DNA from 2 places in the Heyndrickxia faecalis genome. Region 1 is predicted to be linked to the other one. Evidence: riboswitches for the same ligand, from Rfam matches in the RefSeq annotation. Region 1 holds a riboswitch; the other holds the start of a gene.
What was found. Region 1 has a riboswitch for S-adenosylmethionine ahead of ABR335_RS03330 (sulfite exporter TauE/SafE family protein). Riboswitches for the same ligand answer to the same signal wherever they lie in the genome.
Positions count from the first base shown of each region.

Region 2: another riboswitch for S-adenosylmethionine. It lies ahead of ABR335_RS15795 (phosphoadenylyl-sulfate reductase); the one in region 1 lies ahead of ABR335_RS03330 (sulfite exporter TauE/SafE family protein).

Region 1 is NZ_CP158453.1:720,907-727,053, reverse strand. It holds gene nfsA (oxygen-insensitive NADPH nitroreductase) at 1-290, shown strand, start outside; gene ABR335_RS03335 (amino acid permease) at 615-1,949, shown strand; SAM riboswitch class I at 2,362-2,469, shown strand; gene ABR335_RS03330 (sulfite exporter TauE/SafE family protein) at 2,559-3,515, shown strand; gene ABR335_RS03325 (purine/pyrimidine permease) at 4,384-5,679, shown strand; partial or broken gene ABR335_RS03320 (3'-5' exonuclease) at 5,929-6,147, opposite strand, start outside.
Region 2 is NZ_CP158453.1:3,318,863-3,325,009, forward strand. It holds gene ABR335_RS15775 (YbaK/EbsC family protein) at 463-993, opposite strand; gene ABR335_RS15780 (NAD(P)-binding protein) at 1,138-1,791, opposite strand; gene ABR335_RS15785 (sirohydrochlorin chelatase) at 2,051-2,791, opposite strand; gene cobA (uroporphyrinogen-III C-methyltransferase) at 2,798-3,556, opposite strand; gene ABR335_RS15795 (phosphoadenylyl-sulfate reductase) at 3,957-4,682, opposite strand; SAM riboswitch class I at 4,774-4,878, opposite strand; gene ABR335_RS15800 (TIGR04104 family putative zinc finger protein) at 5,204-5,509, opposite strand; gene ABR335_RS15805 (glycosyl hydrolase family 28-related protein) at 5,679-6,147, shown strand, end outside.

The DNA of each region.
Region 1 (6,147 bases):
AATATGTCCTTCCGCTATTTGCGATGACAATTGGCTATCCGGCCGATCCGTCTGCGAAAAAACCACGCATGGCGGCTGAGCACGTTTATTTCGAAGATGAATACCCGGCTGATGAACGTCTTTTGCGCGATCTGAAGGAATACAATGAAACGGTTTCGCAATATTATACAAAACGCACAAACGGAAAAAGGAACGATACCTGGACAGGCCAAATGGCACAATTTTTTAAAGAACCGTCGCGCGTTTTTATGAAGGAATTTGTAGAACGACAAGGGTTTGATAAAAAGTAAGCTGAATAGGGGATCCGTCCGCGCATTTTCCTCTTCTTTCGGCCCATCGCGGAGCACAAGTTAAATAGAACGACATGTTCAAATATGGATATTCAGCGCTTCGGCAACCATCCCGGGACACATATTAAACAGAACGGCGAGATACTACGATGAGTGGTGTCCCGCCGTTTTTTGCATTTTGCTTTGGTGTGAAATGAGGGTGGATCTGTCATCCGGCGATTCCATTTTTTTGTATATCAATATTCCTTTTTTTCTGCTAAAATAGAATAAATGCTTTAGCACTGAAAAGCGTTTATCTAAAACAGAAAAGTGAGATTGATAGAAATGGAGAAAAACAAACATCATTTGCAAAAAGGCTTATCACCAAGGCATGTCCAGTTCATCGCATTGGCCGGGATGATCGGAACCGGCATTTTTAAAGGCAGCTCCGATACCGTCAGCCTTGCCGGCCCGAGTGTTGCCGTTTCTTACCTGATCGGCGGCGCACTTTTATTCATTGTCATGTCAGCACTTGGGGAAATGGCGCTCGTCCACCCCGGCTTAAACGTCCAAAATCTGATCCACAAAGCATTCGGCAGCCGGGTTTCTTTCATTATTGGCTGGCTGTACTGGATCAACTGGGTCATTGTTACAGTTGTGGAACTGCTTGCAGCCGGGAGCTTCCTGCAATTCTGGGTTCCCCAAGCGCCATTGTGGCTACTCAGTTTGCTCTGTGCTGCTTTCGTGGTCGGCATCAATTTAATTGAAGTGAAGTACTACGGCGAATTTGAATTTTGGATTGCCGGCATTAAAATTATCACGTTGATCGTTTTTATCCTGCTTGGTGCTCTGATTTTATTCGGTTTATTCCCCGGGACATCTTCCACGGTGTCTAACTATACCGCGCACGGCGGTTTTTTCCCGAACGGGCTTCACGGTACGTTCAGCGCTTTTCTGATCGTTATGTTTTCATACGGCGGCGCGGAACTAATCGGCGTTACCGTTTCGGAAACGAAAGACAGCGAAAAAGTGCTGCCGCGTGTCATTAAACAGACCGTTGTCCGTGTCATGCTTTTTTATATTTTGCCAATCCTGATCATTTGCGGCATTATCCCATGGAACCAGGTTTCTTCCGTGGAAAGCCCGTTTGTGCAGGTATTCAGCCGCACCGGGATCCCTGCTGCCGCCCATGTGATGAATTTTGTGCTCTTAACGGCCGTTCTTTCTGCCGCCAATTCCGGTATTTATGCCACTTCGCGCACACTGTTTAACATGGCGCAGTCCGGAGAAGCGCCGCGCGCCTTTTTAAAAATTTCCCGGAAAGGCGTCCCGCTCACCAGTATTTTGCTGACCTCGCTGTTTATTTTAGCCGGCGTGATTCTGGCCTATCTTACGCCGGATGAGGTCATCAGCTATTTGATGACCATCCCGGGATTTACCGTCGTCCTTGTCTGGATCGCCATCTGTGCAGCCGAACTGCGGCTCCGGAAGTCGTATGCAAAATTGCCTTCCTTCCGTGTAAAAGGGTATCCTTTCATGGTCTGGATTGCGCTGCTTGCACTCTCGGGCATTTTCCTGTCCTTTTTGCTGGGCGGCGGCAATCCGATTGGAACAAGCGTCTGCCTCGCTATTTTAATCGTGCTGGTCGTCCTGTCACTGAGAATCAAAGGAAAGGAATAGGCTCCAGCAGGCTGTGTTGATAAAACCGGTTCACTTGGGCAGGGAAAGGACAGAAATCAACTGTGCGATAAGCGGGCACAAACAAGCGGGGTTGATTAAACCGTTTTCTGGGCGGGAAGGGGGCAGGCACGGGTGTGCAGCTCGTACAAACTGCCAGAATGGGACGGCCTGCTAACCCGTTTGGACTCTTTTTCGTTTTGTGAAGCAAATGAAAGCGGCCATGATGCCCCGCCTGATCCTGATGACCTGCTTTTTAAAACCAATCCAGCGTAAAGAAAAAAACTCCCGACAGAGCGTGATCTGATGGGAAGTTTTTTTCTTTATCCCCCCATTCGTATAAATCCGATAAAAAAACTTGAAATAATTATATTGACTTCCATTTATTTTCTGATAAAATTTTAAACAACAACATAACTTATCAAGAGCGACGGAGGGATCTGGCCCTATGAAGTCCGGCAACCTGCAGCGAGCAGCAAGGTGCCAATTCCAGCAAAATGGGTACCATTTTGGAAGATAAGCGCTTATCCTTTACTCGCTGTCTTTCCGTAAAAATGGCGGAAAGATTTTTTATTTCTGCAAGGCCGGCCGTTTGAACCAGGATAGGCCCTGATGCGTATAATTCCTCTACATCAGGATGAATCAAATTTATGGATGAAGAAAGCGGGGAACATGAACATGCAAAAATTAATTGTCTTAGCACTTGTCGGCCTTGCCGCGCAATTGGTGGATGGATCTCTTGGAATGGGTTACGGGGTGACTTCAACCTCACTTTTGCTAGCTTTCGGGATTGCGCCGGCTGTCGCGTCAGCTTCTGTGCATTTGGCGGAAGTTTTTACAACGGCGGCTTCCGGAGTTTCACATATGAAATTTGGGAATGTCGATAAAGGGATCATTTGGAAACTGGTTGTACCTGGAGCTGTCGGCGCCTTTCTCGGGGCAACCGTGCTTAGCCATCTTCCTGCAAGCACATTAAAACCGTACATTTCTATTTTTCTGATCGCCCTTGGCCTCTATATTCTTACCCGGTTTCTGTTCAATACGCGCGGGGCGTCGAAAGTCAAAAAGCAAACCAGGTCAAACATATTTTTTATCCCACTTGGCTTTGTCGCAGGATTTTTTGATGCAACGGGGGGCGGCGGCTGGGGCCCTATCGCCACACCGGCTTTGCTGTCCAGAAATGACATCGAACCGCGGAAAGTGATCGGCTCGGTGGATACTAGTGAATTTGCTGTATCCTTGGCATCAAGCATCGGTTTCCTCTTATCCCTCGGCGCTATGCAAATTAACTGGATTTGGACGATCGCCCTCATGCTTGGCGGCCTGATCGCCGCGCCGATTGCAGCCTATCTGGTTAAAATCCTGCCGGCTCATTTGCTGGCTGTCATTGTCAGCGGCATGATTGTGTTCAGCAACGTGCAAACTTTATTAAAAATGGCGGGCGCCGGTAGCGGCTGGTACGGCGTTACCTATACAGCCATTGCGGCAATATGGGCCATCCTCATTTTCTATACAATCAGAAGACACAAACGGGCAGTTGCCAGCGCCAGCGTAAGCGTCACAGAATAAGGAATGTTTTCGGGCAAGGGATCCATTGCCCGGATTGTTTTTACCCAAACAAATTTTGGCAAAGAATGAACATAGACGCTTCTATTTGAAGGAACAGTGCCTTTTTTGCTCGCTTCCTTAATGTAGAGGCGCTCTATGTTAAGAAACAACGTCTTTTTACCGCGCTTCCTTTACGTAGACGACCTCTATGTTAAGAAACAACATCTTTTTACCGAACTTTCTTAACGTAGACGGCCTCTATGTTAAGGAACAATGTCTTTTTACCTCGCTTCCTTAATGTAGACGCACTCTATGTTAAGAAACAACGTCTTTTTTGCTTGCTTCCTTTACGTAGACGGGCTCTATGTTAAGAAACAGCACCTTTTTCGCTCGCTTCCTTTACGTAGACGGGCTCTATGTTAAGGAACAACGCCTTTTGACCTCGCTTCCTCAACATAGACGGCCTCTATGTTAAGGAACAACACCTTTTTTGCTCGATTCCTTAACATAACCGGCCATGTCGCTACCACACAGCACCAGCAAAAATTATCCATCATAACTTTTTTCGAGATAGCACGCCTAAGTGAAGGCAGCCGCAACTCTTTTAGTGACAAACAAAAAGCGTTCTGCATGAAGATCGATCAGAAATTTTTTGCGGATCCAAACATAGCTTAGCCCCTGCCACATATATATCATTTAAATAGAGGCAAAAAACATGGCTTAACCCGCGCCCCGTCCGGTTTGCAACCCCTGTTTATGCCGCTGTCCGCCATGCCCGCTATCCCTCCCCCGTCGGCGAAGTGTTTTATGTTTAAAATGTAAAACCTGTTTTGCTATAATTATATTTACTGGTATTTTCCATTTTTTGAACGGAAAGAACGGTGTGTCTATGAAAACATTGATTTCGTCGCTGCAGTGGATGGCATTTATGATCGCCGGGTCGATCGCGGCCCCGATTGCGATTGCGGATGCTTTCCATTTCAGTGCGGGTGAGACTGCCCTGTTTGTGCAGCGGACGCTTTTTGTGCTCGGGATCGGCGGACTTTTGCAAGGCATTTTCGGCCACAGAATGCCGATCAATGAAGGGCCGGCCGGGCTGTGGTGGAGCGTGTTTGCCATTTATGCAGGGCTTGTCGGCAGCTTGTACAGTTCAAGCACTGAATCTCTGCAATATTTGGCAGGCGCACTGATTGTAACCGGCATCTTTTTCTTTCTACTCGCTTTTACCGGCTTTGTGGACCAATTAAATAAACTGTTTACGCCGGTAGTAACATTTATCTATTTGCTGCTTTTGGTGCTGCAGTTGAGCGGCTCTTTTATGAAAGGGATGCTCGGCATTACGGGTGCCCATCAGGAAGTCCGGCCGCTTGTTGCCGTTTTGAGCCTTGTCACCGTATTGCTTACATTCTATTTTGGCCATGTAAAGAAACCGTGGGTCAAGCAATATTCGATCATGCTCGGCTTGATTTGTGGCTGGATTTTGTTCGCGCTTTTCGGTGAAGCACCGGCTATTACATTTGGGGAAAGCTGGTTCTCTCTTCCCGCTGTGTTTGATTTTGGAAAACCGCGTTTTGATTCCGGTGCCGTCACAACCGGTGTATTCATCGGGCTTTTGTTAACTGCGAATATGATTACGTCTGTGCGCGTCATGGGAAATGTGACGGGAGTCCGCCAAGAGCGGGTGCGGAGCAGTCTGTTCATATCCGGCATCAACCAGCTGCTTGCCGGCATCTTTTCCGCTGTCGGTGCGGTTCCGATTGCAGCAGCGGCAGGCTATGTTGCACAAACCGGTATAAAAGTGCTGAAACCATTTTTGTATGGTGCTTGTTTCGTTTCCATCATTGCTCTGCTGCCACCGCTCGTGCATATCATGTCTGCGATTCCCGCGCCGGTTGGTTATGCCGTTACCTTTGTGGTCTTCACACAATTGGTTGGCCTTGCCTTAAATGATCTTGAAAAAAGCCCGGACAAAGAGATTGCCCACACAACAGCAGGCATCTCCTTCCTGGTCGGAATCGGGGCGATGTTTTTGCCGGCTCATGCGACCGAACATTTGCCAATGATGATCGCTACTTTTTTAAACAACGGCTTAATCCTTGGATCTGTGGTCGGCATTTTGACAGAACAGCTGCTGATTTGGAGGAAAAAAAGAAATACGCAGGAAAACAGCATCCGCGAGCAGTAAATCTCGGGAATGCTGCCAAACAGCAAGGAGGCTCTGCTCCCATTCGCACGGGGCACCAACCGGATGGCACCTTTGTTGCAGTCATCCAAATGGCCTGGGGCGTTCCAATTCAATAAAAAGGGGCACAGGACTTGATCGCCGAATCCCTTGCCTCCGTACAACGTGAGCCTGTTGCGGCGGTCAGGGATATAAAAAATGCCGGGAAATTCCCGGCATTTTTTATATCCGCTTCCGTTTTTCCACACACGATTACAGATCGGCTTCCTCGAGCAGCCCTTTTTCGATGCAGGTGAGGGCAGACAGTTTTATCGTCCGTTTTTCAAACCGGATGGCAAGGGTGTCACCATCAATATCAACAATTTCACCATGACCAAACACACGGTGCTGGATTTTTTTACCGGCCACAAAAGCGGATGCGTCCTTAATGGCATTCGGGTTCTGCGGGATGGAGACCGTCTTTTTGCCGAT
Region 2 (6,147 bases), 920 kb from region 1:
TCACATAGAGTACGTCTACGTTAAGGAAGCACGGAAAATTGAAGGTCTTTCTTCACATAGAACGCGTCTACGTTAAGATAGCACGAAAAAAGACGACCTTCCTTCACATAGGGCGCGTCTACGTTAAGATAGCATGAAAAATTGACGGCCTTTCTTAACATAGAGCCCATCTACGTTAAGATAGCACGGAAAATCGAAGACCTTCCTTGACATAGGGCGCGTCTATGTTAAGAAAGCGTGGAAAAATGAAGGTCTTTCTTCACTAGGGCGCGTTTCAAGTGCAAACTTTTTTCTGCATTTTTTATAAAACCCTTACATTAAATTTATGCCAAAGCTGTCAGCATCCTTGCCAAATCTAGGAATTTTGCTTATTCAGGAAGCCCTAATTATATATCATGCATTTTCCGGCGCGTACCCGGGGCCCCTTTCCATTTCAAAAGCAGGTCTGAAGCGACACGTAGATTATTGCGGATCCGATAAGACACCAGTCCCAGCTACTTGCTGGTAATCTTCCACCGTTTTCCAGCCCTTGCAGACGTCCACCCATTTTTCGGCCTTCCCGTATGTATACAATTCTTCGCAGGTCAATTCAATTGCCGAGTTGCCGCTCCCGCATGCCGGAAATACGGTCGTGAACCGTTTGAGTGAGACGTCCATATAGACCGGCAAATCTTTTTTCAAACCGAACGGGCAGACGCCGCCGACAGCATGGCCGGTATGCTCAAGCGTTTCTTCCGGTGACAGCATCCGCGCTTTCCCGCCGAATGTATGCCGGAATTTTTTATTGTCGATTTTCGCATCTCCCGCGGTGACAACAAGAAGGGCTTCTTCCTCACCGGTACCCCTGAACGCAAGCGTTTTTGCAATCCGTTCCGGTTCCGTGTCCAGCGCCTCAGCCGCAAGTTCAACCGTCGCGCTTGATGACGGCAGGACGCGCACATCTTCTTCCCGGTCCCACTGCTTAAAATAAGCTTTGACATCTTCCAATGACATATGGCGACACTCCTTTTTGTGAAAATTTTTAACCCCATTGTAACGGAAGCCATTCCGAGTTGCAAACGGACTGGAAAATGGGTTTGCCAAGTTTTTCGCCGGGCACACCGGCTGATTTCCCAAAGCTTCAGCTTCATTCGTCTTTCAACGGGTATTCCCCTGTATGCGGCTGTGAAAGAAAGACAAGATTTCCTGCTGCTTTTCAGGCTGGCGGTATGATTCTCCAAGCAGCTTCTCCAGCCACTCGCTTTTTTCCGATGCAGAAAACTGCGGCTGCTTCAGAAGCTGGCGGCACTCATATAAAAAATCCACATATTGGGCGTAGGTTGTATCATAATGTTCGGATAATTCATTTGCAATTTTGGAAGCCAGTTTTGGGCTTGCCCCGGCTGTAGAAACACTGATGGAAAGCCTGCCCTTTTGGAAAAACGCCGGAAAAGCAAGGTTGCCGTTTCCCGCATGGCCGGCATCGTTCACGAGGGCTTTGGCCGGGGCATGGGCAACAATCCGGCTGTTTGTCTCCGGATCATTTGTCGCTGCAACAACCACATCGGCCTGCCGGATGTCTTCCGGTTCAAACGTTTTCTGTTTCCAAATGAATGCGCGTTGTTGAGCCATAGCCTGCAATTCATCGTTCAGGTGCGGGCTCACGACGGTAACGCATACCCCCGCTTCCTGCAAAAGCCGGAATCTGCGTGCCGCAACTTTTCCACCGCCGATAACAACAGCCTGCTTCCCGTCTAAATCGACCATAACCGGTACCCAAACCATTCCTGATCTCCTTTCCAGTTTATCCATTGCAAAAAGCCCGCCGTTCTCCCTGCTTGGCATGCTCCCATTCCAGCGTTTCCTGGAAAGCCGGAATCGGGCAAGTGCCGGCACGCGTAATAGAAAACACCGGGCCGCGGGCATTTTTCAGACTGCATCGGGCCCAAAAAAGTGCCGGTACGCGCAATGAATGCTGCACCCAGGCATCTTTTAAACTGCATCGCCCCAAAAAGTCCGGGGTGCACAATAAAAAACACCGCAGGCTTGACTGGGTAAAAATCCCGTGATCTCAAATAAAATCCTCTGCGCCCAACGCTTCTTTTGCCCGAACGGCCAATGCATCCGCCATATCCGGATGGCAGCCGAGATACCGTGCTAGCCGGATATCATATCCTTCCCGATGCAGCATGCCCACTTTCTTTTCCAGCGACCGGACGAGCACGCCGGTAAACCAAAGATAAGGGGCCACAACTACCGGGCGCCCGGTTGCGGTCAGCTCCTTCAGCGCATCATCAAAACGGGGCTCAAGCACCGCCAAATAAGCCGTTTTGATCTGCTCTGTCCCCAATTGCGCGCACAACCCGGCAGCAATTTTTGCAAAATCGCACAGTGTTTCCGGGTTGCGGCTGCCGCGTCCAACAAGCAGAATCCAGGCACCCGGAGGCATGCCGGTTTCCAAAATATTTTCTGCCAAAATTTCGATGATCCGGTCCCCGACACCGAGCGGGCGGCCGTACGTAAACACAATATGCGGATAACGCTGTTTCGCTTCCCGGATCGCGCGCGGGATATCCTCATAATAATGCCCGGCACTCAGCAGCAATACCGGCACAACAGCAATGCGCCCTGCGCCGCCCCGGACAAGTGCATCAATCCCTGCCGCAATATCCGGTTCCGCAATTTCCAGATAGCAAATTTCCTGGAGATCCGCATCCACCTGTGCCATTGCTTGCCGGATCGTCGCTGCTGCTTCCCGGGCGGTTTCGGGCACACGGCTGCCATGGCTGACATATAAAACGCCTTGCTTCATACCCGCTCACCCGGTACAGGCCGAAGCAGCGGAAAGCTGTTCAAACCATTTTAACTCTTCGCGCAGTTTTACCACTTCTCCGATGATCAAAAGTGATGGGTTGCGCAGCCCAGCCGCCTTTTTACTTAAATTTCCAAGCGTGCCGACCGCGGTTTCCTGTTTTTCAGTCGTGCCCCAGCGGATTAGTGCAGCCGGCATGTCCGGTGATTTGCCGTGCTTTATCAGTTGCGCACAGATGAGTGGCAGATTTTTCACGCCCATATAAATGCAAAGTGTATCAATTCCCGCATATTTGGACCAATACGCATCAAGATCTTCGCCTTTTTTCGTGACGCCCGCGATAAAAGCAACGGATGTACTGAGCCCGCGGTGGGTGAGCGGAATGCCGGCATAGGCGGGCACAGCGGAACCGGCTGTAATTCCCGGCACGATTTCAAACGGAATATGTTTTTGCACCAGGACTTCCGCTTCCTCCCCGCCTCTACCGAATATAAACGGATCACCGCCCTTTAAACGGACAACCGTTTTTCCTTGGTTAGCAAATTTCACAAGCAGGTGGTTGATCATATCCTGCGTCATCGTATGGGCATCCGGTTTTTTCCCGCAGTAGACAAGTTCTGCATCCGGCCTTGCCTCTTTTAACAGGTCCGGATTCACCAGCCGGTCATATAAAATGACATCCGCTTCCCGGATCAGGCGCAATCCTTTCACTGTAATCAGCTCCGGATCGCCGGGTCCTGCCCCGACTAAATATACTTTTCTCATTTCTTCACCTGCTTTAAACTTAATCGGACTCGTTGTTTTGGTTGATGCGAGCACTTGAACAATCCTAGTCTGGATTGGCTACAAGCGGGCACCTGAAAAAGCTGGCTGCTTTTGCCGCTAGAGCTTGCTGAACGGGTCCAATTCTGCGTTTGTACCCAATTTATCAGCAAGCTCCATCTCAAAATATAAAAGAATCCATCTTCGAAAATGCGATTTTATCTTCTCTATACGCTGAATCAGCTTCCAAGTGCAATTTTTTCCCTGGTTTTTTCATAAAACCGATTTGTATATAAATTTTTGCCGCATCCTTACCAAATCTAGGAATTTTGTAAAATGAACGAAATCTTGTCATGCAGACTGATGCTTACTCTTATTACCTATGTCATTTTATATAGCAGCCTTATTTTTTCTGAACCGTATGCAGCCCGCATTCGGTTTTATTAAAGCCCGCCCATCTTCCCGCTCTTGAGTCGCTGTTTCCGACAGCACGTGTGCACGGGAAGCAGCCGATGCTCGGATATCCCTGGTCGTGCAATTCGTTATATGGAAGATTGTTAGACCGGATATAGTTCCAAACATCATCCCATGTCCAATGAATCAGCGGGCAAATTTTAATCGAATGGAACCTTTCATCTTTATTGACAAAATTCGTTTTTGCCCTTGTCGGCGATTGCTCCCGCCGTAAGCCGGATATCCAGGCCACAGCTCCCTGCAGCGTTTCTTCAAGCGGCTTGATTTTCCGGATATAGCAGCATTGGTCCGGATCCCTTTTCCAAAGGGCAGATCCGTATTGCGCCGCCTGTTCATCAAGCGTAAGCGACGGTTTTTTCATTTGTATATTTAAAGCCGGATATTTCTTTTTCACTTTTTCAATCAATTCGTAAGTCTGCGGAAAGTGCAGGTCGGTATCCAAAAATACGATATCCGCATCTTCTCTGACTTTCGAAATGAGATCAATCAGCACCATTCCTTCTGCGCCGAAACTGCACGCATATACCACTGATTTGCCGTACGTGCCATATGCCCACTGCAAAATTTCCAATGCGCCCTTCGTTTCATCTTCCGGCACGAACGCTGCGAACGGATCCGACGTAAACTGTTCATATGTGAGCCGCGTTTGCTCCACTCTATTCCCTTCTTTCGCATTCGATTACTAAGGATTAAACGACAAAAATCTTCTTACCCTGAAGTAAGAAGATATCCATTCCCGGGAAATCTTCTTATCTTTCAGGCCACCACCTGCAGGAATTGGCACAGTGCCCGTTTCCGGACCTGCTGCCGAGGCTTCACAGGGCCCTTCCCTCCACCTCTCTTGATAAGAAAATAACAACATATAAGCTTGAAGTTTATTGTATACCTTCTTATGCTATTCGTCAACGAAAAATTCTGATAAAGAAAATCAGGCCCATTTTCATGAAAGATGTTTATATGTCCGTTTTTGATCCTCATTGAACGGAAAAAGTTTCCAACCAACCCTTCATTTTTTGGCTAGCTTCCTTGGGCTTTTCTTCAAAATTTTGCTTCTGTACCAGATTGGTCATTCATCTTTAAACTTGCGGATGTCCTCAGTCGTACCAGGCTCAAATCTGCGCTCCATCCCACCCGGATTTCTGCAGCATCTTTTTAAAAAGGAACAACAGCTACCTTTTACCATAGAGGTCTTTCCTTATTATCAAACGAATAAACATAAGGCATCGTAAGAATCAAACAAACCCAAAGAATGACGATTAGTGTTATGAATGCAATTTTTGGAATGCTCAATATCATCAGTCCAAATGATACGAAAAGGCAAAGTAGAGAAAGATAACCAACTTTATTTCGAAACTTCAAACTTGGATATAACTTGGCTGTACAATTTGGACATTCCATGGTTTGGTCAAACTTCCATAGTCTCTTAAAAATATAAATCCACTTAAATTGATGGTTACAATTCAAACATTTTGGCAGGCTCATTAAATTTCACCTTCCTTTTCATTGATTCTAACATAAAATTCAATTTCTTTTTTATATTAACAACTATGGTTTGGAAAAGTCTTCTTTTTCAGTGCGTTTTCCAACCTGCGGGGGTAAACTACATATATCAATTGACACAGACTGAATGAAGGCAAAGTGGGGTGAAAAAATGATTCATTTGGACAAGCATCATGACCCTCGGACAAACGGCATGCTGCTGCGCCAGCTTTCGCGCAGGACAGTCCAGCCGGGCACCCTGGTCCAGGAAAATGAAGCGCTTTTTCAACAGTACTGTCAGCCGGAATTTCACAAACCATTTTCCCTTTCACGGCTGCTGCTGAACCGGCGATATCCGGTTGAACCGTATAAAACGCTTGCAGATCAGAACGGCCTCGTGTACCCGGAATGGAAAAAGATATTGGATCAAGCATACAGCCGGCTGCTGGCTGCGGCGTCCCGTACAGTCAATGTGGCAGATTACGGTGCGGTCGGCGATGGAAAAACCGACTGCACAGTGGCATTCCAAAAAGCATTGGGAAACGGCCGGGTGAAAGTGATCGTACCGGAGGGTGTTTTTCTAGTAAAGGGGCTTAAGCTGCCTTCATGGACATGCCTTTGTGGGAGTGGAAAAGGCGTAA